2 regions of the Sporosarcina sp. SG10008 genome follow, and region 1 is predicted to be linked to the other one. Evidence: a T-box and tRNA genes for the amino acid it is inferred to sense, from the RefSeq annotation. Region 1 holds a T-box; the other holds one or more tRNA genes.
The links. A T-box is a leader RNA that pairs with one kind of tRNA and senses whether it is charged. The one in region 1 lies ahead of ACGLYD_RS05600 (valine--tRNA ligase), so its partner is inferred to be a tRNA-Val.
Positions count from the first base shown of each region.

Region 2: it encodes a tRNA-Val, which carries the amino acid that the T-box ahead of ACGLYD_RS05600 (valine--tRNA ligase) is inferred to sense. The anticodon was not compared.

Region 1 covers NZ_CP172607.1:1,151,457-1,166,502, forward strand. Annotated here, with positions in the region: gene hemB (porphobilinogen synthase) at 1-424, shown strand, start outside; gene hemL (glutamate-1-semialdehyde 2,1-aminomutase) at 425-1,717, shown strand; gene ACGLYD_RS05595 (hypothetical protein) at 1,895-2,479, shown strand; T-box leader at 2,706-2,955, shown strand; gene ACGLYD_RS05600 (valine--tRNA ligase) at 3,001-5,649, shown strand; gene ACGLYD_RS05605 (hypothetical protein) at 5,972-6,415, shown strand; gene ACGLYD_RS05610 (PilW family protein) at 6,418-6,858, shown strand; gene ACGLYD_RS05615 (PilX N-terminal domain-containing pilus assembly protein) at 6,860-8,323, shown strand; gene ACGLYD_RS05620 (RimK family alpha-L-glutamate ligase) at 9,800-10,600, opposite strand; gene ACGLYD_RS05625 (RimK family alpha-L-glutamate ligase) at 10,597-11,463, opposite strand; gene ACGLYD_RS05630 (bifunctional folylpolyglutamate synthase/dihydrofolate synthase) at 11,526-12,746, shown strand; gene ACGLYD_RS05635 (sensor domain-containing diguanylate cyclase) at 12,854-14,557, shown strand; gene ACGLYD_RS05640 (GGDEF domain-containing protein) at 14,701-15,046, shown strand, end outside.
Region 2 covers NZ_CP172607.1:152,766-167,040, forward strand. Annotated here, with positions in the region: rRNA gene ACGLYD_RS00695 (23S ribosomal RNA) at 1-783, shown strand, start outside; rRNA gene rrf (5S ribosomal RNA) at 930-1,045, shown strand; tRNA gene ACGLYD_RS00705 (tRNA-Asn) at 1,090-1,164, shown strand; tRNA gene ACGLYD_RS00710 (tRNA-Ser) at 1,169-1,260, shown strand; tRNA gene ACGLYD_RS00715 (tRNA-Glu) at 1,284-1,358, shown strand; tRNA gene ACGLYD_RS00720 (tRNA-Val) at 1,524-1,599, shown strand; tRNA gene ACGLYD_RS00725 (tRNA-Met) at 1,668-1,742, shown strand; tRNA gene ACGLYD_RS00730 (tRNA-Met) at 1,824-1,898, shown strand; tRNA gene ACGLYD_RS00735 (tRNA-Asp) at 1,902-1,977, shown strand; tRNA gene ACGLYD_RS00740 (tRNA-Phe) at 2,037-2,112, shown strand; tRNA gene ACGLYD_RS00745 (tRNA-Thr) at 2,126-2,201, shown strand; tRNA gene ACGLYD_RS00750 (tRNA-Tyr) at 2,215-2,299, shown strand; tRNA gene ACGLYD_RS00755 (tRNA-Trp) at 2,305-2,378, shown strand; tRNA gene ACGLYD_RS00760 (tRNA-His) at 2,406-2,481, shown strand; tRNA gene ACGLYD_RS00765 (tRNA-His) at 2,518-2,593, shown strand; tRNA gene ACGLYD_RS00770 (tRNA-His) at 2,628-2,703, shown strand; tRNA gene ACGLYD_RS00775 (tRNA-Gln) at 2,714-2,785, shown strand; tRNA gene ACGLYD_RS00780 (tRNA-Gly) at 2,790-2,864, shown strand; tRNA gene ACGLYD_RS00785 (tRNA-Cys) at 2,873-2,946, shown strand; tRNA gene ACGLYD_RS00790 (tRNA-Leu) at 2,988-3,068, shown strand; gene ACGLYD_RS00795 (SRPBCC family protein) at 3,247-3,699, shown strand; gene ACGLYD_RS00800 (hypothetical protein) at 4,033-4,548, opposite strand; gene ACGLYD_RS00805 (B3/4 domain-containing protein) at 4,578-5,270, opposite strand; gene queG (tRNA epoxyqueuosine(34) reductase QueG) at 5,327-6,466, shown strand; gene trmL (tRNA (uridine(34)/cytosine(34)/5-carboxymethylaminomethyluridine(34)-2'-O)-methyltransferase TrmL) at 6,584-7,057, shown strand; gene ACGLYD_RS00820 (hypothetical protein) at 7,382-7,675, shown strand; gene ACGLYD_RS00825 (NCS2 family permease) at 7,724-9,025, opposite strand; gene ACGLYD_RS00830 (aldo/keto reductase) at 9,182-10,006, shown strand; gene ACGLYD_RS00835 (methyl-accepting chemotaxis protein) at 10,143-11,078, shown strand; gene ACGLYD_RS00840 (RluA family pseudouridine synthase) at 11,201-12,052, opposite strand; gene ACGLYD_RS00845 (co-chaperone YbbN) at 12,168-12,647, opposite strand; gene ACGLYD_RS00850 (disulfide oxidoreductase) at 12,649-13,074, opposite strand; gene ACGLYD_RS00855 (bifunctional GNAT family N-acetyltransferase/carbon-nitrogen hydrolase family protein) at 13,208-14,275, shown strand, end outside.

The DNA.
Region 1 (15,046 bases):
GCATATCCCGATTATGTCATATGCAGTGAAATATGCATCCGCCTATTACGGACCATTCCGTGACGCTGCGGAATCCACTCCTCAATCAGGCGATCGCAAAACGTATCAAATGGATCCAGCAAACCGCATAGAAGCAATGCGTGAAGCGGAATCAGATGTTGCAGAAGGTGCTGACTTCCTAATCGTTAAACCGGCGCTTTCGTATCTCGATATTATGCGTGATGTCAAAGACAATTTTACATTGCCAGTAGTTGCATACAATGTGAGCGGCGAGTATGCAATGGTTAAAGCAGCAGCGCAAAATGGTTGGATTGATGAAAAAGCAATCGTTCTTGAAACGTTGACAAGTATGAAGCGTGCGGGTGCGGATCTCGTTATGACGTACCATGCGAAAGATGCGGCACGCTGGCTGGAGGAGAAATAATTGGGTAGAAATTATGAAAAGTCGAAACAAGCATTTGCTGAAGCGGTAAATCTTATGCCAGGAGGAGTTAACTCTCCTGTTCGTGCATTCAAATCTGTCAATATGGACCCGATTTTCATGAAGAGCGGAAAAGGCGCTATTCTTACAGACATCGATGGCAATGAATATATCGATTATGTACTATCTTGGGGTCCGCTTATTCTCGGTCATTCTGATCAAGACGTAGTTGAAGGCATTAAGCGCGTTGCAGAAACTGGAGCAAGCTTTGGTGCACCAACGTTAGCGGAAAATGAACTTGCGAAACTTGTTATTGAACGCGTTCCTTCAATTGAAATGATTCGTATGGTGTCATCCGGTACGGAAGCAACGATGAGCGCACTACGTTTGGCGCGCGGTTATACTGGTCGCAATAAGATTTTGAAATTTGAAGGCTGTTATCACGGTCACGCTGACTCACTGCTCATTAAAGCGGGTTCTGGCGTTGCAACACTTGGCCTACCAGATAGCCCGGGTGTGCCTGAATCGGTTGCGAAAAACACAATTACTGTTCCTTATAACGATTTAGAAAGCATTAAAGTCGCAATTCAAGAATTTGGTGACGACTTAGCGGCAATTATTGTTGAGCCTGTCGCGGGTAATATGGGTGTTGTCCCACCTGAACCAGGTTTCCTTGAAGGATTGCGTGAGTTGACAGAGAAAAACGGCACGCTTCTTATTTTTGATGAAGTAATGACGGGCTTCCGTGTTGGCTATAATTGCGCACAAGGTTATTACGGTTTGACGCCGGATATTACATGTCTCGGAAAAGTAATTGGCGGCGGCCTTCCAGTTGGTGCATATGGAGGGAAACGTGAAATTATGGAAAACATGGCTCCTGCAGGAACGATTTATCAGGCAGGAACTTTATCAGGTAATCCACTGGCGATGACTGCAGGTATTGAAACGTTGAAAAAACTAACGCCTGCATCTTATGAACACTTCATTAAACTTGGTGATCAGCTAGAAGCCGGTTTCCGTTCGGCGGCTGAAAAGTTTGATATCCCGCACACGGTAAACCGTGCAGGCTCGATGATCGGCTTTTTCTTCACCAACGAAAAAGTGTCGAATTACGACAAAGCGAAAACGGCTGACCTTGAATTATTTGCTGATTACTATCGCTTAATGGCTGAAGAGGGTATCTTCCTTCCACCATCTCAGTTTGAAGGCATGTTCCTATCAACTGCGCATACAGAAGCGCATATTGAAAAGACGATTGAAGCGTTCCATACGGTGTTTGCTAAACTTCGTGCGTAAAAAAAGCTTAGTCAATTCAAATACGAATTCGATAGTTGTGTTTGTTTTAATAATAAAGACAATATCCTCCGACTAGTTTACTGGTCGGAGGATATTTGCGTTCGATCTATTTAATCTTCTATTGTAACCATGCCGCGCATACAATTGTTTGTGAAGGAATAGAAGGAGGGAACAGGTATGGAGAAAAAACAGTGGTCAATGGAGGAAAGTTTCTATTTCCCAGAACATGCTGGTGTACCGACTGGTGTACAGTCAGTCACAGTGACGCCAAGGTATACTGAAGAGCGTACAGAAGACTCAGTCCGGTTGACAGGCATTTATCATATTGCGGCGAATGTCGAATTCGGTGAAGGGCTAAGGGCGGAGGAATGGGACGATTCATTTATCCTCATTGACGATGTCGAAGTGGATGGCAAAGACGGTTATTTTGAATACGCGGTACCGCTTAATATTGACTTGCCTTCAGTAGCAGAGAGCCCATTGGAGATTGTAACAACGCAAGCAACAGGTAAATCAGACGGACAAGGTACTTATGGAGTTGTCTGGAATGTAGAATGTACGTACACAGAAGCGGTTGCAATAGTGGAAGAGCCTGAGGAAGTGCAAGTAGCGGTCGCGGTTGCAGCGCCGATTGTAGCAGCAATTGACAGCACTCCGTTAGACGAGATGGACGAAGTGCTGTCGTTCATTGCGGAGCTTACGGATGGCATATCGACGACAGCCTACCGTTCAAATGATGTTTTTGTAAAGAACGAAAGCTAAACCACACAGGAAACAGAACAATAGAAAGTCGCCTGTCGTCGGTATGATCAATAATCGTACCAACTGAAAAAGGCAAATAGGGATAATGATTCCTTTACAGTAAAATCGACATCTTCGAAGCCAAGGAGGAAGTAGGTAAGGGTTATATCCTCTACGCATAACACAATCCTTTCGTTATATACTTGACGAGCAACCGGTTATTCCGTTACAATTATTGCAATTGTATATGGATGCGATGATTGGGATAGTACGTGAATGGATTAGACTAAAGAGAGGGTTCGAGTGCTGAAAGGACCTGTCGATTATTTACCGAATGTAACCCATGAGCAGTTTCCGTGAAAGTGTGTTCAAAAAGAAAAACATTTTTGAGCGTAGTAGCGGAAGCCGGTTTGAAGCCGTTATCGAAGTTTGAGGTGCACAGCTCTTTTGTGTGCACGAATAAAGGTGGTACCGCGAACAGCTCCTTCGTCCTTTAAGGCGATAGGAGTTTTTTTGTACCCAAAAATAAAGGAGGAAATAACATGTCAACTGAAAACAACACGTCGATGCCGACGAAATATGATCCACAGACAATTGAAGCAGGTCGTTACGAATGGTGGCTGAAAGGGAAGTACTTTGAAGCGCAACCAGAAAGCGATAAAACGCCCTATACAATTGTTATTCCGCCGCCGAACGTCACAGGTAAACTTCACCTAGGCCATGCATGGGATACAACCTTACAAGACATCATGACGCGTATGAAACGTATGCAAGGCTATGATGCACTATGGCTTCCAGGAATGGATCATGCGGGAATCGCGACACAGGCTCGTGTTGAAGCAAAACTTCGTGAAGAAGGAACGACACGTTATGATTTAGGCCGCGAAAAATTCGTTGAAGAAACATGGAAATGGAAAGACGAGTACGCAGGACATATTCGTGCGCAATGGGCGAAACTTGGTTTGGGTCTTGATTATACACGTGAACGATTTACCCTGGATGAAGGACTTTCGAAAGCAGTACAGGAAGTTTTCATTAAACTCTACAACAAAGGGCTTATCTACCGTGGCGAATATATTATCAACTGGGATCCGGCAACGAAAACAGCTATATCCGATATCGAAGTTATCCATAAAGACATACAGGGTGCTTTCTATCATATGCGTTACCCACTAGCAGACGGAACGGGCAGTATCGAAATTGCGACAACTCGACCTGAAACAATGCTTGGGGACACTGCTGTTGCAGTCCATCCTGAAGATGAGCGCTACAAGCATTTAATCGGCAAAACGGTTAAATTACCGATTGTCGGCCGTGAAATCCCGATTATTGCAGACGATTATGTCGACATGGAATTTGGAAGTGGTGCCGTGAAAATTACACCTGCACATGACCCGAATGACTTTGAAATCGGTAACCGTCACAATCTTCCACGTGTTCTTGTGATGAATGAAGACGGTTCAATGAATAAGCTTGCTGGTAAATACGAAGGAATGGATCGCTTCGAATGCCGTAAAGAAATCGTTAAAGACTTGCAGGAGATGGCTGTTCTATTCAACATTGAAGAACATAATCATTCTGTCGGTCACTCTGAACGCAGTGGTGCTGTCGTTGAACCGTATTTATCAACACAATGGTTCGTTAAAATGCAGCCACTTGCTAATGAAGCGATTAAATTACAAGAAGCAGAAGACAAAGTAAACTTTGTCCCGGACCGTTTCGAAAAAACGTATTTAACATGGATGGAAAATGTCCATGACTGGTGTATCTCGCGTCAACTTTGGTGGGGCCACCGCATCCCAGCTTGGTACCACAACGAAACGGGCGAAATACATGTCGGTCATGAAGCGCCTGCTGACAGTGAAAACTGGAGCCAGGACAATGACGTTCTTGATACATGGTTCTCATCTGCGCTTTGGCCGTTCTCAACAATGGGCTGGCCGGATCTCGACAATGAAGAATTTAAACGTTATTACCCAACAGATGCACTCGTAACGGGCTATGACATCATTTTCTTCTGGGTATCACGGATGATCTTCCAAGGCATCGAATTTACAGAACAGCGTCCATTTAAAGACGTCTTAATTCACGGACTCGTACGTGCAGAAGATGGTCGTAAAATGTCTAAATCACTTGGTAACGGCGTCGACCCAATGGATGTTATTGAAAAATACGGAGCGGATGCACTGCGCTACTTCTTGTCAACCGGTTCATCGCCAGGGCAGGACCTTCGCTACTCAACTGAAAAAGTTGAAGCCATCTGGAACTTTGCCAATAAAATCTGGAATGCATCCCGTTTCGCACTTATGAACATGGATGGCATGACTTACGAAGAAATAGATTTGACTGGTGAAAAATCCGTTGCAGATGCATGGATTCTGACAAGGTTGAATGAAACAATCGACCAAGTGACGAAACTTGCAGATCGTTATGAGTTCGGTGAAGTCGGCCGTGCACTTTATAACTTCATCTGGGATGATTTCTGTGACTGGTACATCGAAATGGCGAAACTGCCATTATACGGTGAAGATGAAACAGCGAAGAAAATGACACGCTCAGTACTGGCATACGTACTCGATAATACAATGCGTCTATTACACCCATTCATGCCGTTTATTACAGAAGAAATCTGGCAGAACCTACCGCATGAAGGCGAGTCAATCACAATCGCTGCATGGCCGGTTGCAGATCCTGATCTTACTGATAAAACGCGTGCAACAGATATGAAACTGCTGATGGATATCATCCGCGCAGTACGTAATATCCGTGCAGAAGTAAATACACCATTAAGCAAAAAAGTACCACTCTATATTTCAGCTAAAGACGATGCAACTGTAGCCGTGTTGGAAGCAAATCGCAGCTACATCGAACGATTCTGTAACCCTGAGACATTAACGCTAGGCAACAACATCACAGCACCAGGCAAATCGATGTCAGCTGTCGTTACAGGAGCAGAACTGTTCTTACCACTTGAAGGTCTTTTGAACATTGACGAAGAGCTCGCACGTCTGACAAAAGAACTTGCGAAATGGCAAGGTGAAGTAAAACGCGTTCAAGGCAAACTTTCCAACGAACGCTTCATGTCAAAAGCGCCTGAAGCAGTAGTTGCAGAAGAGCGAGCTAAAGAAAGTGACTATCTAGAAAAATACGCGGCAGTAGAGCGGCGTATGCAGGAATTGAAGGAAATCTGATTTTAAAGCAAAGAGACCTTATCGCGAATATGCGATGAGGTCTTTTCGTTTGATAAATTATTCATCGAGTTGCTTAAGGCTAGTAATTTGAATTATTGTTATATCAGTTTTGATTATGAATTATAGAATGTGGTAATATAGATTTATATTAGTCTATGAATATTTAATAATATAGTACAAACATAGGGATAAATAACTATATAAGGCAAAGTAAATATTTCTTTAGAATAGGCTTCGACTATCACTGTTAAGCGCCTTCGATTAACTTTTAAATGTATGCATATGTTCAATATAAATAGCACGAATGAAAAGGATGATAGACATGGGGAAGTTTAAACTTAAAAAGGCTTTGGGGGAAAATGGGTTATCACTTGTTGAAGTGCTTGCCTCTTTCGTTATTTTAACCCTCTTACTAACAACCTTTTTAATGATGTTCATACAGTCAGCTAAGGTTAATAAGGCATCTGAGCATATTATTGATGCGACTTATATTGCGCAGACTGAGATGGAAAATATATATGCGCTAAGTAAAACTACTAAAAATGGTGCAAAAGAAGCGACTATTAAAGGTTTAGGTTATACAAATGGATCAAAGGAAAATGGTTGGATTGTATTTGAAAAAAAGTATAATTCTAATGTTTTAATAAAAGTTAAATTACAAAATAAAAAAGGTAACATGGATCGTGTATTAGTGGAAGTGCGTGGTATACCTGATGATAACCTTCAAGCCCAAATGGAAAATGTAGTAGTTTGGAGGGCTGATTAAAAATGAAAAAGTATTTAAATAATGAAAGAGGACTCACCTTAGTTGAAATCCTTGCAGTTATAATCATTGGCTCGATTATTATGTTATTAATTTCAAATGTTCATTTATTTGGCCAGAAACAATATAAAAGCCAATCAGAAAAATCAAGGCATTTATATGATGTGACCTATGCAGCGAAGGTGATTACGAAGGAGATTCGGAAAGCTGACGAGAAGGGAATAGCAAATATTGGTTCAAAGAGCGATCACATCAAATTGACAAGTGTTATTGAGTATAAATATAATAGTGCGAATAAATCTATTGAGAATAAAGATGGAACGATTTTTGTTAAAGATATTGAAAATTTTTATGTAAGTAAGTCTAGTAGTGAAGTGGTTCTTAGAATTATTAGTATTACTGGTGAAGAAATTAACACTAAGATAACACTAAGAAAGGGTGACTAATTTGGAAAAGCCGCCAAGAAGAAATCATTTTCATACAAACAATAGCGGATTCACCCTTGTTGGTGTATTAATGGTACTTGTTGTTTTATCTGTCCTTGGACTAAGTATTTTGATGATCACATCAAACTCTGTGAAATTGTCTGCAGGGGAAAGAGATGATCAATCTGTGTTTTATATTGCTGAGGCTGGGTTAACTGTTGAAATGGATGAGATAGAGGGTCAGATACAGTCAACTTACAGCAATACAAACGATGCAAATAGCTTTTTTAATGAACTATTCCAAAAAATTATCATTTCAGGGAAATATTCTTCAACATCATTTGAGAAGACTTTGGGAGAAATAACTCCTAAAGCAAAAATAGATGTAGTAGAACAAAATAGTGGGAATCCTACTCGATTATATAAACTTACTTCAACAGGTATTATCGATAAAAAAAGTAGGGTAGTGGAACGTGAATTTTCAGTGACATGGGTACCTAAAAGCAGTGGGTTTGGTGAAATGGCGATTATTATGAAGGAAGATATTATTTTGAACGGAAAAGTTGTGGGAGATATAGCGACTCTTAAAAAGGGAGTGGGTAGTGTACAAGTAGATTGGGCTGGAAATGAAGTGTTTTTTGGCGAAATTTATGTTCCACCTGGTTATGAGCAGAGTGCAATATCAAGAAAGGACTGGATGAAATTTAATCCGGTAGTTCATCGAATCAACACTTTACCTGAATTTATTCTGCCAAGATTCCCGTCAATACCGACTTACCCTAATAGTAATAAGTTTAACTATATATCTCTTGAATATGGGGATGAAACCATGAAGTTAGATGGGAATTCAACAATGGGGAAGTTAATTGTAAGTGGCAGTCATAAATTAACAATAGATGTAGGAGATTCTGATAAAGAACTTGTTTTGGATGAGTTAGATCTTGGTGGAAGTGGTGTGATCTTTATTAGAGGAAAAGGGAAACTAAAATTATATATCAAAAACAAGCTTAACATTACAAATGGAATGTTGAACCCACAAACCCTTACTGAGAAATTGGAAAAGAAAGTCGATGCGGATAATATTAGTGAAGACCATCTCAGAAAACTTGAAATTTATTATAAAGGATCAAATACATTTTCAGTTAGTTCAAATTTGAAAATATATGCATCTATATATACGGAAACTGCAAATGTTTCTATAACAAGTAGTTCATCTATATTTGGAAATATTCTTTCTGGTGGAAGGTCATTTAAAGTGACAGGTAATGGGAATGTACAGCCATCATTATATTTTGCGCCGAATGCCGATTTTGAAGTGTCAGGTAGTGGCAAGGTTTATGGTTCAATTATTGGGAAATCGATTAACATATTTGGTGGTGGAGAAGTCCACTATAAATCTCCTTTATTAACTGATGGTTCACTTGCTCCCGGATTCGGAAGTTCTGGAGAAGTGGAGATTGTTAAAAAAGCCGAGAGAGAGAAGTGAATATTGGGTTAAAAATATTCTGGTGCCAGTCACTCAAACCATTTATGTCTTTTCTACAATTATAGGAAAAGGTGTATCTACAAAAATCTCTTTGTGTCAAAAGTGACAGTGGGAGATTTTTTGTAGTAAGCTCTTCTTTGTTTATCACTTACATAAAAATAGTCAAATATGAATTATAAACTTATTCAATTTACGAATGGAGGAAAAGATGAAATTCCATCTCTTCGTCTTAATTGTGTTATCACCTAGGAGGCTTATATTAGTTTCGATATTGGCAATCGAGAATTAATTATCGAAACAACGGACTTTGAAAATAAGGATATTCAAACAGTGAGCATTATTGAGGGAGATTCATTCGTGTCATCAGGTCTTGATCCAGAAACTTTAATGAGTTCTTGATTTGGAGATGGATTTGAAATTATTCCTGTATTAAGGGGGCAACTAGGAATGTTTATAGGGAACCTTTATTTCGAACATTGGAACTTGGTTTTGGTCTATGAAATTGAAAATCGTCGGTACTGAAGATTTGCGAGTGTCTGTCTTGGTCGCATGAGGAACGTTGTCTGGGGTGTCCCTATAGTATTGTACTTAAGTGAAGTCGCTCACACAATTCACTTATAGAATCATGAAATTCTGAGGACTTTATTGTGAAGAAGAGATACCATGCAATCATAATATTAATTATCACAGTTGCTGCAATTTACCTGAGTGCGAATAAGAATACTTTGGAGTCAAGCCACTTTTTTAATAATAAGATTGACACTCAAGAACCTTATAATGAGTGAAGAAGTGATGGAACGCAGCCAGACTTAGAAGCCTTCATAAAAAAAGAAGTGGATCAATATATGTATCTTAACTTCGGAAGTGTTTTCGAAACAACTTGGTATGATTCGGTATCAGGCTCATCTGCCACTATTAATGAAAGTGGTCGGGTATTTGTTGTGCAATCTAAGGGGGATAGCTTTGATTCGAAAGCATACAATTATAGGAGTGGCATTTTGTATTATTTCAATGACAAGACATTAGATTCGAGGTACAAGGTAGATAAAGTAATTTTGATTTCCGAGGATTTTGGGATTCTTAAAGAGTCCAAGATTATTAAATCGTGAGATGCTCATGTCATTCATTCTTTGGCTAAAACTATATATTCGGCACTACTTATTTAGAATTAATTAAGTGGTATATCTCACCCGTATAACTAAAAAGTCTAGAGAAGGAGCGACAAAGCGGTATTAGGGGAATATTCCATTTGTTAAGTGCCGACTATACTGCTTTGGAATTCTATCTGTCATTAAGGTAACTATATATATTAAACATACGACCACAAGTGAAAACTGAGCGAAGTGGATTTGAAGGGAATCTGTATATCAACTTCATCCATGGTGCAAAGTCACTCATACAATTAAAATAATGAAAAAAGATCAGACATCTACGTAAGTGTCTGATCTTCTGCATGTTTACTCAAGTTGCTTGTCTTTATGTGTCCCGGGAAAGTTTCACCTTAATATACCCCATCAATTTCTCCGCTACCGAAAGCTCATACGTAACATACAATGACCGTGCCCCGACAGGATCCTCAATCTCATTCAACAGCCATCTTCCTTCAGGCAACAACAAAAAGTCAATCCCCACATAATCGCTTTTTATTGCTCGGGAAATAGTATGCGCATCTTTTTCCTGCCAGCTAGAAAGTATGTATTTTTCGACGGAGCCACCAAGTGTGTAGTTTGATTTGAATGTCCCATGACCAGTGCGTTTTACGGCTCCGACAACTTCATTGCCAATCATAAATACGCGTATATCTCGGGCACCGGATTCGATGAAGGGTTGGACAATTAGTTTTCGGTCGTGGAATTTGGTGAAAAACAACTTCGCGTCCGCAGTTGATGTACAAAGAAAAACTTCATTCCCACCATGGCCATCGACCGTTTTCAACACGCAAGGATACGAATTAATTTCTTCGATAGAACGAATTCTTCGCGTAGGCACAGCTGGAACGCCGAGCAGGTTAGCAAGTTCAAATGTCCGCAATTTATCGTTTGCAATTCGGTTCACTTCTGCTCGGTTGAATACTCGAAAACCTTTTAGTTCAAATGTAGCAGCGCGTTCAGGATTGCGATCTCTGAAAAGAATGAAATCTGCATCTGAATTTGGTTTTTCATCTTCAACTAGCAATTGCAGTTCAATTCCAATTTTCTCGGATTCGATTATCAAATCATCAATAAACGCATGATTTCTAACTGATTCAGCCTTTGAATAATAAACATAGCCCTTCAACCTAACTTCCTCAAAATATAGGCGATCATCGCATCTGCAACATTGATCCCGGTCACATTGTAAATATTACGAATGTGGGCGGCCGCATTGACCTCACAGACGAGGGGTTCTTCGTTGTCACCGAACAATAAGTCGACACCGGCAAACTCTGCACCGACTGCGTGGGCAGCTTGTATCGCTAACGCTTTCTGTTGGTCTGTTAGTTCGATTACTGTTGCCACACCGCCATTCGTTATATTCGCCCGGAAATCAGTTTCAGAGTGACGGTGCATTGCTGCTACAATCTCGTCCCCGACGATGTTCACCCGAATATCACGACCTCTGCTTGTTGCGATGAATTTCTGAAATACATAGTCGATACCGCGCAATTCATCCGTCTTTTCATAAAATTGCTCTTCTGTTTCAATCAAATACACTTTCATGCCGAATGAACCATGACCTTCTTTAATGACCATTGGCAGTCCTAGACGTCCCAACACTTGTTCATAGTAACCTGAATCTTTGATTGTGAAATTCGGATACACTTTCGGTGCAATAATTGTTTCGGGCATCGCAATGCCCTGCTTCGAAAGTTCGAGATATTGTATGGCTTTATTATCACATGTTTCAATGACATCGGGATCGTTGAAAACAGGGATTCCTGAGTTTTTCAAGAAATTAGCGAGTAGAATATCTTTATCTAGAAAGATAACAAAATCGGGACGATTCTCTAAAACCGTATCCAAATTCATCATCACTTCATAGTTCTTCTTGAGTTCAGTGCAAACACCCGCGCGTTCCGCAGCTTCTTTCATCAGTTCAGCTTGATCCTTAAATTTATCGCTTGTTAAACTTCCATTATAAATAACCCAACAACTTTGCATTAGGAACCCTCCGGGAATGATATACTTTTTCTAACTAGATTCTAACATACGGAGGGATAGTTTTGATTCCAAAAATGAATGTATATAAAAAACGATGGGGAATTGATAGTGATGACTCTATTAAGCCTGGTCTTGAGGCAGTGCAGGAAGCGCTTGTAAAAATGGGTAGTCCCGAAAAACCATTGCAAGTTATCCATGTAACAGGGACGAATGGGAAAGGTTCTACGATTGCATTTATGGAAGCAATTTTGAAAGAGCATGGATTGTCGACAGGTGTTTTTTCGTCGCCAGCAATTATCGACATACATGATCAAATACGTATAAATGGGGAAGTGATAACGGAAGAGGAATTAGATAAATCATTTCAGGCGATGAAGGAAGCAGGATTGAGCGGGTTCCTGACAGATTTTGAATTGCTAACTGTAGCAGCATTTACAACGTTTAGACGACTTGCGCCCGATTATGTTTTACTAGAAACAGGAATGGGTGGACTGCTAGACAGTACGAATGTCGTGACACCACTTGTTTCGGTTATTACTTCAATAGCACTTGATCATACTGCGTTTCTAGGGACGACTGTTGCGGAAGTGGCAAGGCATAAGGGAGGCATTATAAAAAAGGGAATTCCTGTTGTAACAGGGCTGTTACTTGAAGAGGAAGCACTCAAAGTTGTCCGTACTATTTCAAGTCAGCAAGGTAGCGCCCTTTTTATGTACGGTGAGCGTTTTGATATGAAGGATGATTTGTTTAACGGAACTGAAACGTTCCAGTTGGCTGGACGAAAAATGAAAGGGCTGCACCAAGGTGTAAATGCCGCGGTTGCGATTCAATCACTTCTAGTGGCTGGCATTCAGCTTGCTGAAGAAGCGGTCTCTTGGGCAGTTGCTATCACGCAACTCGCACATCGTTTCCAGGAAATATCACCAGGGGTCTTCGTGGATGGGGCACATAATCCTGCAGCTGCAAAGGCGTTAGCAGCCACAATTCGTTCGGAGTTCCCGGGGGAGAAAGTGGACTTCATTATTGGGATGCTAAAAGGGAAAGACATTGAGAAAACGCTGAATGAGCTCATCCACGTTGCGGCATCATTCACATTCCTGACGTTTCCACATCCTCAAGCGGCCACCGGCGAGCAATTAATGAAATATTGCCACCATGAAGTAAAAAAGGTGACAACTGCCGAAAGTAATACTATAATACTATCTAATGTAAGAAAAAAGAAGAAAATAGTAACGGGTTCACTATACCTACTGAGTAGTCTAATGGACTATCGAAAGAATTGATTACTCGAAAAACTTTTTTGGGTAATAGTGACAAATGTATTATGGTCTGATAAACTTTTGAAGACTTCTACCTTTTCTGACTTATTTATTTGGGAGTGGATAATGTAATGAAGGTTGCAAATAGGTCCACTATGCATTATTTTATTTTGTGGTTATTGACCGTTCCAACTGGATTGATTTATGTTTTTTTGAATTATCCTCCAGTGCAAGTAAACTGGATGTACGTGGCGGTTTTTATAGTATTCGGATTTCTCACTACCTATTTCCCGATATTATGGAACGGTATACCGATATTCCTAGTACTTTGGGTGACTGTGCCCGCTTTTTTAATGTATGGACTGTTTATTGAAATGATAGTCATGCAAATTTCAATCCTTGCAATCCTTTTGTCATTACCGAGTAAGTTACCATTGATACAACGTTTTTTTATTAACTCGATGCTTTTTACTTTTTTATCGATTATTGCCGCGATCTTTTTTGATATAGTGGGTGGGGAAATCGGCTCAATCGAATTTTGGCCAGTTATCGTTGCGGTGTTCTGCTATCAATTCATTCATACAGCATTTAACAACATAGTGCTGAGATTATATGTAATGTACAAAAAAGTTAACTCGCCTTTCTTTTCGAAAGATCTATTGGTCGACTATGCGATGATCCTGGTTGTTCTACCCTTATCACTCACGTTCTATTATTTATTGCAACTAGTTGGGGGAGGTTCCTTTTTTTTAATGGGAATTCCTTTTTTCTTTATCTCATTAATTGTCCGTCTTTATAATAATTCGGAAAAAATTAATAGTGATTTGCGGCAAGCGGGGGATATTGGTAACGGCCTTTCGGAATTATTAACGGAAAAGGCTGTAATTGACCAATTCGTCATGGAAGTGTCGGACATGTTTGATGCAGAGTATACGTATCTTTTTGACCATCAGGATGGTTGGCTAGAGCTCCTCCGTTCCTATGAACATGATAAATTCATTGATATCGATTTTGCCCTTTTATCTGCGGGACAAGGAATTGCGGGATCAGTTCTTGAACAAAACAAGCCAATCATCTATTCGGAAAGGAAAGAGTGGGAATCGATTTCAAAAGATTATTCGCCTAATGGAATGCAAAGTATACTTTGTGTCCCAATTTCACGGAACCAGAAAATCGAGGCAGTTTTGTTTTTGGCCTCAGAAAAGAAGGCATTCTTTGATGGCTATCAATTGAAAATCTTAGACTTACTATGTTCCTATTTCACTGTTTCGGTGGAAAAAGCACGCTATATGCAAGAAGCAGTTACAAAAAATGAGCGTTGTGCGTTAACTGGACTTTATAACTATAGGTATCTGGAGGAACGGTTAACGTATGAGATGGACAGGCTTAAAAACAACGCAATAAAAAATCTTTCAGTCGTTATGCTTGATATTGACCATTTTAAACAAGTGAATGATACGTATGGGCATCAAAGTGGGAACGATATTTTAGGTATGCTTGCAAAGAAACTTGAAGCTGCACTTCCTATTGGTGGGACAGTTGGCCGCTATGGAGGAGAGGAATTCGTTTACATTTTGCCTGGTATTGCAAAAAAGGAAGCTGTGGAATTCGCTGAAAGTCTACGCGCTGAAATTGGTGAACATGATTTTACGATCGTTCCAGATCTAGTTGAGGATAAGCATCCGCTTGTCGTCCGAATTACATCCAGTATCGGTGTTTCATCGGCTCCAATTGATACGGATGAAGTGCTGACGCTTTTGCGCAATGCGGATCGTGCACTTTATTTAGGAGCCAAACAGGCAGGGCGAAATAGGGTTGCTGAATATGTGAAATGAATTAATGAAAGGTAGTGCCAGGGGAAATGGAGATATCTAAAAGGTTTCAGATTAGTACTTTAATAGCGTGGATTGTTATCGTTCCTCCTGGCATCTTTCTTGCATTCACTTTATTTCCTGCAATAAAAATAGAATGGTTAAATTTGAGCATTTTGTTTGCACTGCTATTCGTAACGATGACAATGCCTTTACAACTGAAAAATATAACAGTTTCCTTTGAACGCTGGATTACCTTCACCATTTTTTTTCAATACGGAGTATTCGCGGAGTTGGTTTTTACACAGATTGCAATGCTTATCCTAGTATTTAGCCAAAAGTCAGATTTACCCCATATGCATCGTTTTTTTGTTAATTCCCTAATTTTTACACTCATCTCACTAGCGAGCGGAACTCTATTTCATTATGCAGGTGGAGAAGTTGGTTCGACGGATTTCTTGAACATCTGCTTATTTGGCCTTATTTATGCGATTAGTTATTCGCTGATTAATA
Region 2 (14,275 bases), 1.0 Mb from region 1:
ATAGGTAGGAGCCTTGGATTCCGGAGCGCTAGCTTCGGATGAGGCGTTGGTGGGATACTACCCTGGCTGTATTGGACTTCTAACCCATGCCCCTTATCGGGGCAGGAGACAGTGTCAGGCGGGCAGTTTGACTGGGGCGGTCGCCTCCTAAAGAGTAACGGAGGCGCCCAAAGGTTCCCTCAGAATGGTTGGACATCATTCGTAGAGTGCAAAGGCATAAGGGAGCTTGACTGCGAGACCTACAAGTCGAGCAGGGTCGAAAGACGGGCTTAGTGATCCGGTGGTTCCGCATGGAAGGGCCATCGCTCAACGGATAAAAGCTACCCCGGGGATAACAGGCTTATCTCCCCCAAGAGTCCACATCGACGGGGAGGTTTGGCACCTCGATGTCGGCTCATCGCATCCTGGGGCTGTAGTCGGTCCCAAGGGTTGGGCTGTTCGCCCATTAAAGCGGTACGCGAGCTGGGTTCAGAACGTCGTGAGACAGTTCGGTCCCTATCCGTCGCGGGCGCAGGAAATTTGAGAGGAGCTGTCCTTAGTACGAGAGGACCGGGATGGACATACCTCTGGTGTACCAGTTGTCTTGCCAAAGGCATCGCTGGGTAGCTATGTATGGACGGGATAAATGCTGAAAGCATCTAAGCATGAAGCCCCCCTCGAGATGAGATTTCCCATTACGCAAGTAAGTAAGATCCCTCAAAGAAGATGAGGTTGATAGGTCTGGGGTGGAAGCACGGCGACGTGTGGAGCTGACGGATACTAATCGATCGAGGACTTAACCAATTTTGAAAAGGGCTTGATTACCCTGATTTTGTGTAGCACAATGTCTGTTTTATTCAGTTTTGAGCGAACAAAATTAATTATTTTGTAAAAACGCTTGCAAGTAACAACAAGGTATGATATAATTAATCTTGTCTTGTGGAAAATAGTTCAGTGACGATTGCGAAGAGGTCACACCCGTTCCCATACCGAACACGGAAGTTAAGCTCTTCAGCGCCGATGGTAGTTGGGGGTTTCCCCCTGTGAGAGTAGGACGTCGCTGGTCTGTTAGTCCAAAAGAAGATACTTAATGTATGTTCTTAATATTATTCCGCAGTAGCTCAGTGGTAGAGCAATCGGCTGTTAACCGATCGGTCGTAGGTTCGAGTCCTACCTGCGGAGCCATTTAGGAGAGCTGTCCGAGTGGCCGAAGGAGCATGATTGGAAATCATGTAAGCGGCTAACGCTGTTTCAAGGGTTCAAATCCCTTGCTCTCCGCCAGATTCATATAAATGATAAATTAAGGCCCCTTGGTCAAGCGGTTAAGACACCGCCCTTTCACGGCGGTATCACGGGTTCGAATCCCGTAGGGGTCACCATAACTTTTTAGAAATTCATCATTAAGCACGTAGACTTTAATTCAGTAATTCGAGCATAGCACACTCTCGTTAAAATTGGGAGAAGGAAGGAGCGTACATTAGTACGTGACTGACTGAGCGAATGAAGCTGACAAAGAGATGCGTCGCTTATCGCAATTTTACCCAGGAGGATTAGCTCAGCTGGGAGAGCACCTGCCTTACAAGCAGGGGGTCGGCGGTTCGAGCCCGTCATCCTCCACCATTAAGTTTTTTAAGCAGATTCACCGCTTAAAGAAACTTACATATATTTAATTATATAAATACTATTGTCGCGGGGTGGAGAAGTGGTATCTCGTCGGGCTCATAACCCGAAGGTCGCAGGTTCAAATCCTGCCCCCGCAACCAAATTTTATCATGATACAGCAGATCATATAGCTGACATGTAAATGATTAGCTCTTTATCAAATGAATACATTATATTGTTGTCGCGGGGTGGAGAAGTGGTATCTCGTCGGGCTCATAACCCGAAGGTCGCAGGTTCAAATCCTGCCCCCGCAACCAAATGGTCCCGTGGTGTAGCGGTTAACATGCCTGCCTGTCACGCAGGAGATCGCCGGTTCGATCCCGGTCGGGACCGCCATTTTTATTTTTCTTATAAGGTTTAGAATAAGCTAATATCTTAATGTAAACCAAATATGTGGCTCAGTAGCTCAGTCGGTAGAGCAAAGGACTGAAAATCCTTGTGTCGGCGGTTCGATTCCGTCCTGAGCCACCATTTTAATATTTGTGCCGGAGTAGCTCAACTGGTAGAGCAACTGACTTGTAATCAGTAGGTTGAGGGTTCAAGTCCTTTCTCCGGCACCATTTACACCTATATGGTGGGGTAGCGAAGTGGCTAAACGCGGCGGACTGTAAATCCGCTCCCTACGGGTTCGGCGGTTCGAATCCGCCCCCCACCACCAGTTTTAGGGGCATAGTTTAACGGTAGAATAGAGGTCTCCAAAACCTTTGATGTGGGTTCGATTCCTACTGCCCCTGCCATTTTTTTTAGTATAATCTAATATTATGGCGATTGTGGTGAAGTGGTTAACACATCGGATTGTGGTTCCGACACTCGAGGGTTCGATTCCCTTCAGTCGCCCCATTTATCTATCCAATTAAAACAAACTTATATATCATGGCGATTGTGGTGAAGTGGTTAACACATCGGATTGTGGTTCCGACATTCGAGGGTTCGATTCCCTTCAGTCGCCCCATTTTATATTCAATTAAAACAAACTAGATATCATGGCGATTGTGGTGAAGTGGTTAACACATCGGATTGTGGTTCCGACACTCGAGGGTTCGATTCCCTTCAGTCGCCCCATTTATCTTTTTGGGGTATAGCCAAGCGGTAAGGCAACGGACTTTGACTCCGTCACTCGTTGGTTCGAATCCAGCTACCCCAGTTTCGCGGAAGTAGTTCAGTGGTAGAATACGACCTTGCCAAGGTCGGGGTCGCGGGTTCGAATCCCGTCTTCCGCTCCATCATCTACGGCGGCATAGCCAAGCGGTAAGGCATGGGTCTGCAACACCCTTACCACCGGTTCGATTCCGGTTGCCGCCTCCAATTTTCTTATGTATCGTTGTTTGTAAACTAAATAGTGTTATGCCCGAGTGGTGGAATGGCAGACACGTCGCACTCAAAATGCGATGCCGTAAGGCGTGCCGGTTCAAGTCCGGCCTCGGGTATCAGATGTAAAACACAACTTCGGTTGTGTTTTTTTGTGTTTAATTTCTACTATATAAGTTGACTTAACTGAGCGAACGTGGGCTTTGGCTACCCCTAGCACTTTAAAGAATTCAATGTAATTTAATTCTTTATTTCAATATATATTTAGATAAAAGAATAGAGAGTAGGGGAAACATTATGCCATTAATTGAACACCAGGAGTTCATTCAAGCCTCGGTAGAACGTTGCTTTGATCTTGCACGAGACGTGGATATTCATACCCGTACAACAGAGGGGACGAAAGAGAAGGCTGTCGGTGGGGTGACAACAGGTTTATTGCTGGCCGGGGATATTGTTACATGGGAGGCCGTTCATTTCGGTATAAGACAAAGACTAACTGCCAAAGTAACGGTGATGGATATACCGTATATGTTTGAAGACATAATGGTGAAAGGAGCATTCCAATCTTTTCACCATATTCATGAGTTTATTGAGAAGGATAATGGCACTCTGATGATTGACAGATTTCAATATAGATCACCCTGTGGAGTGATTGGTGTTATTGCGGATAAGTTGTTTTTGGAAAGCTATATGAGAAACTTTATTGTGAGTCGAGCAAGAGCTCTGAAGCATATTGCAGAAAATGAGTAAGAGGCATTTCATCAGGAAAAGTCGACTTGATAAACTTGGTGGCACAAGTTTTCTAGAGAGTGGAACCTGGACGTTACTAATCGATTGTGAGAAAACACAGCGCTTCAAAAATGGGTAGTAAACAAAATCGCTCCTTACCGCCGAAGCGTAAGGAGCGATTTTCATAGAGGGGATCCGATGACACTAGTTTGGGTTGTCCATTGCAATTGCCTTGGTTGGTCATTGGGGATTGGTCACAAAGTAAATGGTGACAGGTTATTGGTTTGCCTGCAATTTAAATTGGATTGATCCCTACTCTATGCCCTGGAGAGGAGTCTCACCTTTCCAAGGGCATTAAAAGTACTTCGTATCATCAAATTTCAAGACAATCGAATAGTTTTTTGCATTAATAGAATTAGATAACTTATGTGCATCCTTTTCTGCTTGCAATGATTTCACCCGATAATCCTCAGGAACGAATAAAGCAACACGGTATACGACCGTACCTTCAGAGTAGCCGTATTGAATCTCTTCTTTTTCTGCCATAGAGAGTTCTTTGTAAAAGCGGGCTTTTGCACGCAATTGTATGGCAAGTTCAATCGCTTCGACAATCGCAAGTTGTTGCCCTTGGAACTCGATTTCATTATCGATATTGGCACGATACATGAGACGGTCGAGCACTCGACTATCTAAACGGACTTCATCCAATTCTGTTTCTACGATTTTAAGGCTACGTGGTCCTTGATCAGGGGTGTTGCCTTTTTCTACATTCGTAAAGGCTACGCGTCTCATTTCATCTTCAAGCTCATGAATTCGTTTTGTTAAAACACTTTTTAATTTTACAGCTTCAGCGAGTGTTATGTTGCTCACTTGTTCATTCCCCCCATTTAGAAACATTGTCAGTCAACTATAATGGAAGTTTGTCCCTCGTGCAAAACATATGAACGAACATCTCCACCACTAAGACTAGTAAACATGTTCCCACATGCTGTTGTCAGTTCAAACGCTTCAGTAGCATCCATGGACGGGCGTAGGAAGAAGATATGTAACGCGTCTGTCGTATCTTCTGTTACAGCGCTACGTATAGAATCGACATATGGACTACCGAATGGGCTATAATCATCTTTTAACAGTAGAATGTTTTGTAATGAATTAAAACGACCATTCAATCCATCATATCCATCCTCTTCTGTCCCTGAAGTAACGACTATATCGCCGACAATTTTTTCGAGGTCATAGATGCCTACTGGAATTTCGTGCTGCAAGGAAAAGAAGTTATTCAAGTCGACAGCATTGTGGAATGGATCGATGTAGTTTTGCTTCTTAATCCGGCGCATAAGTGCTTCTGTAGAATGACGGTATCGATTAGGGTCTGCGCCAAGTGCTTTCCACACAGTACGCCATTCTTTAATGCCAGGGAATTCGGGGACGGACTTGTTCTCCAGCTCAAAGAAAAGTTGCTCTTGGAATAATTGCAATTTTCCTTTTAGCATTTGAGGCGATTCTGACACTGTAATTTTGGTATAATGGTTAATGCCCAATTTTAATCCGGGTACGGCACCTAAAAGCTTCATATCCATTTCAATAATCAATGACTTCACCCTTTATATAGTTTAATTCAATAGTAGCATAGTGGAGGCGATACAGTGTGAATGCTGTTCAGTTGCAACAGTCAGTGAGGGACTATGCGGAGTCAATCGGCATCGACAAAATTGGTTTTACAACAGCTGCACCATTTCGTGAGTTGAAAAACCGCTTGAAGCGGCAGCAAGAACTAGGCTATCAGTCGGGTTTTGAAGAAAAGGATTTAGATAAACGGACAGAACCTGCTCTTTTGCTTGATCAAGCAGAAAGCATTATTGCAATTGCTGTAGCTTATCCATCCAAAATGGCAGATTCTCCGAGAGGAAAAAAAGGCGAGCGCCGGGGTATTTTTTGCCGTGCATCATGGGGAACAGATTATCATACGGTCCTTCGTGAGAAGCTGAGACTGCTTGAGGAATTTATACTAGAACATGCACCTAAAGCAAAGGTTCGCTCGATGGTAGATACGGGTGAGCTTGCAGACCGCGCTGTTGCAGAACGGGCGGGGATTGGCTGGTCGGCAAAAAACTGTTCAATAATTACGCCGGAATTCGGTTCGTATGTGTACCTGGGTGAAATGATTACCAATATCCCTTTTGCGCCGGACGTTCCAATGGAAGATGAATGTGGGGATTGCACACTTTGTCTTGACGTATGTCCAACTGGTGCATTGATTCAGGGTGGTCAATTAAATGCGCAGCGTTGCATTGCTTTCCTTACACAGTCGAAAAAGCCAATCCCGGAAGAATTTCGTGCGGAGTTTGGTAATCGGATATACGGGTGTGATACATGTCAAACGGTATGTCCGAAAAATAAAGGAAAGCATAATTTGCATCAGCAAGCATTCCAACCGGACCCTGAACTGGCGAAGCCACTTCTTCAGCCTGTGCTCAGGTTGTCGAATCGAGAATTTAAAGAGAAATTTGGACATGTATCAGGATCTTGGCGCGGAAAAAATCCGATTCAGCGAAATGCAATTATTGCACTCGCACATTTTAAGGAGGAGTCTGCGGTACCTGAATTGATCAGTATGTTAGAGAACGATCCAAGGCCCGTCATTCGTGGTACGATTGCATGGGCACTTGGTCGAATTGGTTTGGAAGAAGGATATGTAGCGATTAAGGAAGCATTATCGAAAGAGGAAGATCCGGAAGTGCGTGTTGAATTAGAAAAGGCAGCGGATACTTATATACTGAAGAAATGAATGCCTATATAAACTAAACGAAGGCTCCTTACAAGAGGCAGCAGAAGTAAATTCAATGGGGTTCTATATTTCAACAAATCTATAGTAAGAAAAAGTTTAATTGGAGGAATCACTGAGATGGCCATACACGTAGCGTTATTTGAACCACAAATCCCTGCAAACACAGGGAATATTGCAAGGACATGCGCAGGAACAGGAGCGAAACTTCATCTTGTGAAACCGCTTGGATTTTCGACGGATGACAAAATGTTGAAACGTGCGGGGCTCGATTACTGGGAGCACGTCGACATTACATATCATGAAGGAATTCGTGAGCTATTCGCGGCGAATCCCGATGCTGTTTTTTACTTTTTGACAAAACACGGTGAAAGGACTCATACTGCATTCGATTATTCTGATGGTGCAACAGATATATTTTTCGTCTTCGGTAAAGAGACGAGCGGACTTCCTGAAGAAATTTTAGAGGAGAATAAAGAACGGTGTCTACGAATCCCGATGAACGACAACATTCGGTCGCTTAATTTATCGAACACGGCGGCGATACTTATATATGAAGCACTTAGGCAACAATCTTATCCAGGATTGGTATAAAAAAACGGGGCAGCCTGAAGGCATGTCCCGTTTTACTTATTGTTATTTTTTTAGGCCAGGTATCTTAACCTTGCCCGGTTTATCATCGTATCCGCCTGTGAAAATTGCAGATAGGAATGCAAAGCAAACACCTATAATTAGAATTACTGTCATGATAGGTACCTCCTGTAAATTCATTAGTAGCTTCGTTAAGTATACCCTATTTTAAATGGAATTGAAACGACCGTCAGGAAAAATTGTGACAGAGCCAAGAAAAATGAAACTTTTTGTCGGCTTGTCCGTATATAACATAACGACTTAAATAATATGGAGGTAGAATATAGTATGAAAAATTACTCGACAGGAATGAAATGGATCACGGCAATTGCAGAAGGTTTTCTTGCAATTCCGATCATTGGAGGAGTTTTTGTTATAAGCTCCGGATATTCAGTGCTGGGTGTCATGTTCGTTTTACATGCAATTACGTTACTGCTTTCAATTCGGGACATGCAGGGTAAGGCAGCACCCATCCTAGGTCTCGTAACGAGCATAGTGAGTGCTATTCCGTTCATTGGCTGGTTCATGCACCTACTAACTGCAGGAGCGCTCGTAATGTCGGCTATCACTTCTAGACGCTAAATCAATATGTAAAAAATACCCTTCCGAATACTAACGGAAGGGTATTTTTTAATGTGGTAAATAGAGCAGCTGATAGGTGAACAGTACCGCGAAAATATATAACAGGATAGGAACTTGTTTTCCTTTCCCTTTCACAACTTTCAATAGCGGGTATGTGATGAAACCAAGAGCGATTCCTGTCGCAATGCTCGAAGTGAGTGGCATTGTTAGAATAACGAGGAAGGCTGGGAATGCTTCATCGAATGAATCCCAATCAATATCTTTCACTGCACCAATCATCAAGCTTCCGACGATAATCAAAGCAGGAGCTGTGATTGCAGATACACCAGACAATGTACTGACGAGTGGACCGAAAAATGCCGCGACAAGGAAGAGGATAGAGACAGTCAGTGATGTCAATCCTGTCCGGCCACCTACTGCAACACCAGATGAAGATTCGATGTACGCCGTTGTTGGACTCGTACCGAACATCGATCCGAATGTTGTTGCAACAGAATCTGCAAGTAATGCATGACGTGCACGTGGCAGCTTATTGCCTTTCATAAGGCCAGCCTGTTTTGCAACACCAATCATCGTGCCGGTGGTATCGAACAAGGTAACGATGAGAAAGGCAAAAACCACCCCATACAAACCATGTGAAATGACGTCACCGAATGCAGTAATCGGATTCCAAACAAGAATCCCTTCCGGTAATTGAGGCATTTTCCATAAGGCACCTTCAAATTTGAGCTGACCCGTAAAGACTGCGACAATTCCAGTTAGAACCATTCCAATGAAAATCGAACCATAGATATTCAAAGTCATAAGAATAACCGTCACGAGAAGGCCGAACAAAGCGAGTAGAACGGGCGGAGACGTAAGGTCGCCAAGCTTAACAAGGTTCGCCTCATGTGGAGCGACGAGTCCAGAAAGACGCAAGCCGATAAAGGCGATGAATAACCCTATCCCAGCTGTAATCCCGAGCTTCAGACTCTCAGGAATTGATTCAATTAATTTTTCACGGAATGAAGTCAAGGACAACAGAACAAATATTAATCCAGCTATGAATACTGCAGAAAAAGCAGTCATGTAGTCGAGTTGACCATCAGATGCGAGAACAACCGATGTAAAATAAGCATTCAATCCCATTCCTGGTGCAATTGCAATTGGATAATTGGCGAAAAGTGCCATCCAAAGTGTACCGATAACCGCAGCGATAATTGTCGCAATGAATACTTGCTCGAATGGTACGCCGGCGTCAGCGAGAATAATCGGATTGACGATGACAATATAGGCCATTGTCAAAAAAGTTGTCATACCTGCCAATACTTCCGTTTTCACAGTGGTATTATGTTTTTTTAAATGAAACAATGTAAATCTCCTTTCAGAATACGAACGAAATGAAGTACATTTACAATAATATTCGTTTTTACGTTAAAATTCAACTCTGAAATGCAATCAGGTAATTCGTAATATTCGAATGCCGCTTGTACAATTAAAGAATAAGTTTCGAAAGGGGAAATTCAAATGACAAAACGATTCAACGGAACACTTGAGCTAGCAAATGGTGTGAAAATGCCACAATTAGGACTTGGCGTCTATAAGATGACGGATCCGGGTCAGACTGTCGAAGCAATTACATACGCAATAGAAACAGGATATCGCGCAATTGACACAGCGGCAATCTATGAGAATGAAAGGGAAACGGGGGAAGCGGTCCGTCACTCTGGTGTTCCAAGGGAAGAGCTGTTCATCACATCGAAGGTATGGAATACTGATCAGGGCTATGACGGGACACTCCGCGCATTCGAGACTTCATTGAAGAAACTAGGCTTAGATTATTTGGATCTATATTTGACACATTGGCCTGTGTCAGAAAAATATGTCGACACTTATAAAGCGATTGAACGGTTGTATGACGAAAAACTGATCCGTACAACAGGTGTCTCCAATCATCATGCCCATCATCTTGAAAAAATCCTTGTAAAAGCAAATGTTGCGCCAATGGTGAACCAGATTGAACTCCATCCGTATCTAACACAGGAACCGCTCCGTGCGTTTTGCGAAGAGAATGGAATTGCTGTGACGTCTTGGTCACCGCTTGCACGTGGGAAGCTACTTGCAGAACCAACGCTTCTTACTATCGGCGAACAGTACGGTAAAACACCTGCGCAAGTTATTATCAGATGGCATTTGCAAAATAATCTCATCGTTATTCCAAAGTCGGTGACACCTGAACGTATAAGTGAAAATAATGAAGTTGCCGATTTTGAACTGTCATCTGAAGAAATGGCATCGATTAACGCACTTAATCGCGATGAGCGGACGGGAACCAATCCGGATTCATACTAATTTCATTAGCGTGCCTGATATGTGTCATAAGTCTTAATGCTATTCATAGTATTGCAACTTTTAGCACAAATACTACATTCAAAATGAGGTATTTTATGGTATGATGAAAAAAAGGGTGTAGGAGGAATTGATTACCATGTTCAGAAGCAAGAAAAAGGGTATCGAGGATGATCGTCTTCAACTAGAAATTGACCGTTTGAAGTTGGCGTATTCGGATAAAGAACAACAGGATCAAGGACGTTTAACTGACTTAAAAAGCGAGCTGAATGCTGCTGTTAATCAGCATGAAAAAGTAAACGCGCAACATAACGTATTAGGTGAAGCAGTTAGTCAGATTGAGACAAGGTTTGAAAACGTAGGTGAACTAAGCGAAAGAACTTCGGAAAAGTCACAGGACTTGTTTGAAAAAGGTCGTTCACTTGAAGAACAATCTCATAGCATGGTTAAAGAAGCATCAGAAGGAACGAAAGAGGTAAAGGCGACAGCCGATGTAATCAAAGATTTGGGAATCCAAATTCAAGCTTCCGAACAGAACATGACGAACTTAAGCGCTAGATCAGTTGAGATACAGTCAATTGTCGGCGTCATTGAAGATATTGCAGCGCAGACAAATTTGCTTGCATTGAATGCGTCAATCGAGGCGGCACGGGCTGGAGAATCCGGAAAAGGGTTCGCGGTCGTTGCCCAAGAAGTAAGGAAACTTGCAGAAAGCACGTCGGATAGTACGGCAAACATCCAAACATTAACTTCTTCACTTCGCAATGAAATCGAGCAAGCGCTTGCCGCTACAAGGAAAAGTGCTGAGCTCGTTGAAAAAGGAGTCGAAGTAAGTTTGGCAACTGCATTAAAAATTGAAAGCATCCTAAGCACGATTGAGGTAAGCCAAGGTGACATTGGTGCTATTCAAGAAATGATTGAAGAACAGAAAAAACTGTCCGAAGAAGTGAAACATGAACTTCACGGTGCGAAAAGTTTATTCTCACAAGCACATAATCTAATTGTGGAACATATTGAAGATGCAAAAGAAGTTGATGAGCGTCTTGAGAATGGAATCCGTCAACTAGCGTTTTAATTTGATTCAGTAGGAGCGAACTTAGGAGTACCTAGACTAAAAATGCCGCGTTCTGAGGATGTCACAAACTAAGTGCAATTTATTAAAAAAATGCCATGGAGAAATACTCTCCATGGCATTTTTTAGATATTTTTCATTTCAATAAGCGTCTGTTCTTCTGTAAATGGATGGATGAACGATAACGCAGTTGCAGTTAACCGATAATGACCGTCTTCCGTTTCACTGCCGTCATATAGTGTATCGCCTGTAACTGGGTATCCAATATGTGATAAATGTACGCGGATTTGGTGTGTCCGACCGGTTTCAAGATCAGCCTCTACAATGGAAGTCTCTTCTTTACGTTCAATAAGTCGGAAGTTTGTAACAGCGGCTTGTCCAGACATTGAAACAATTCGTTTGGCTGGATGATGGCGGTCTTTTCCAATCGGAAGTCTAATGGAACCTTTAGGTCGTTTCAAGTAACCGTCAACTTCTGCAGTGTATTTCCGTGAGATGTCATTATTCTCAATCATACGGTCGAAGAGTGCCTTCGCAATTGGATGCTTCGCAACGAGAACAACACCGGAAGTTCCTTTATCAAGACGATGGATATGCTCGGCATAATCCCCGCCATTGTTTTTAACATATGCCATGACAGCATTCATCAGTGTACCTTTGTCCCTTGGACCATCGGGATGTGTTGTCATACCAGCAGGTTTAACAGCTGCCAGGATATGCTCGTCTTCAAAAAGTACGGTAAGTTCAACTTGTTCATCAGCAATATACGTGGAAGCTGCATCAGGGAAAGTAAACACCAATTCTGTACCTTTCGCGAGAGGTAAGCGCCAGTCGTCTACGGGTTCGCCGTTCGAATCTAGTACACTCTTGGCCATACGCATAAGGTGGACCGTCTTTTTACCGCCTTGCCATTTATCTTTGAGCAAGTATTCAACCGTCATATTGTCTTCTTGTGTTTTATAATGAAATAAAGCCATTTAAATCATTCCTTCCAGTCGTGGGCCTACAGGATGTAGGTCATGAAGCGTGAGGGATTGTACTTCATCCCTCCTAGTTGCCGCAGGACGCAGCGAACTTAGACTTCGTTCCATATTATTTGCCTTCGAATTCATTGAAAAATGCACGGATATTTTCCTCGGGTTGTGCACCGAGCATACGTCCGACTTCTTTACCATCTTTGTAGTGGACGAGGGCCGGCCAACGTTCAATTTTATAGTCTGTATCCATTCCGGCTTTATCACCAAATTCCATCATGTTATATTGCAGTACGTTGACATCCATCTCTTTTGCAATTGGCATCAAAACAGGTGTCATTTCCATGCAAAATTGACATTCAGGGTGGAAATAATAGGCCGTTACTGATTCACCGGCCTCGATTTTTTTGAACAGAGTATCTGGCAAGACGATGTTGCTGTAGTTTTCATTGCCGATCAAATCGATTGTTGGTTTTTCAAGATTATCCGTTCCATATGGATTGTCTTTCATTTTTGCTTGGTCCGCTTTGTTCGATAATACGACAATGAGGATGAAGACCGCGACAATAGCACCGCCAATGATTAATAATTTTTTCAAGTTACTTCGACTCCTTCTGCCATTTCATCATGAAAAGGCTTGTAATAAAGATGATTAAAAATGCCAAAAGCGCCAAGAATGGAATGGTGATGAATCCGAGATAGTTGATGTATTGTCCTGTACAAGACACGTTTCCACAAGTAGGTGCACTATTGCTCAAAAAAGTCAGCTTTTGAATTCCATAATGATAGAGGGAGATACTTCCACCAACAATCGAGAAAACAGCTAGAGTCAAGGCAATTCGTGCGTTTTTTTGGAACAGGGCGACACCTGAAATGAGTACGATTGGATACATCAGAATCCGCTGGTACCAACAGAGCGTACAGGGCTCATATCCGCGTACTTCCGAAAAGTATAACGAACCGAGCGTTGCGACAAATGAAACTGTCCAAATAATAATGAGACTGTTTTCTAGTCGTTTTTGCATACAATCATCTCCTGCTTGGTAAACTACATACACATTTGATTATAGGGTGTCGTATTAAACAAGTAAAACATTATTAACTGTAGGGGCAACTGCGGTATAATGGAGAGATACAGGTTGGGAAGAGGTGTTTCGGATGAGTGAAGAATTTGATTTGTCTGAGTTTGAAATAAGTATGGTTATTCGTCAGATGAAATTTGAGGATATAACGAGGCTTTTAAGTATGCAGGAATTATGTTTCCCTGGTATGGAACCGTGGGAAGAGGGGCATCTAAAGAGTCATTTAGAAAATTTTCCGGAAGGACAGATGGTTGCTGAATTGGATGGGGAAATCATCGGTTCATGCTCCAGTCTAATCATCAATTTCGATGAGTATGACGACCGCCATACATGGGATGATGTCACTGATGAAGGTTACATAACAAACCATAATCCCGACGGTTATAATATGTACGGCATCGAAGTTATGGTGCATCCTGGCTACCGCCGTATGAAGGTCGGACAGCGTTTGTATGAAGCACGTAAAGAACTTGCGAGAGAGCTCAATTTGAAGTCGATTATCCTAGGTGGTCGGATCCCGAACTACCATAAATTTGCCGAAGAAATGTCGCCGCGTGAATATGTAGATTCTGTGTCGCGCCATAAAATCTATGATCCTGTACTGACGTTCCAACTGATGAATGACTTTACGTTGATGAGGGTTAATCCAAACTATCTACCGGACGATAAAGCATCGAAGAAATATGCAACACTTATGGAATGGAATAACGTTGATTATAAACCGCTGACGAAGCGTCATTTCAAGACAAGTTATCCAGTACGTATTTGCGTTGTCCAATACTTGATGCGCAAGATTTCATCATTCGACGACATGGCTCATCAGTGTGAATACTTCGTTGACGTCGCGTCTGATGCCAACTCCGATTTCGTCGTCTTCCCGGAAATATTCACGACTCAGCTTATGTCATTTATGGATGAAATATCGCCGAGCCAAGCAGTACGTAAAATGACTGAATATACGCCGCAATATATTGAGATGTTCATGAATCTTGCAGTCCGTTATAACGTGAATATCATTGGTGGATCTCACTTTGTCGAGGAAGAGGATGAAGAAATCTACAATATTTCGTATTTGTTCCGTCGTGATGGGTCAATCGAAAAACAATATAAGATTCACATTACGCCAAATGAACGAAAATGGTGG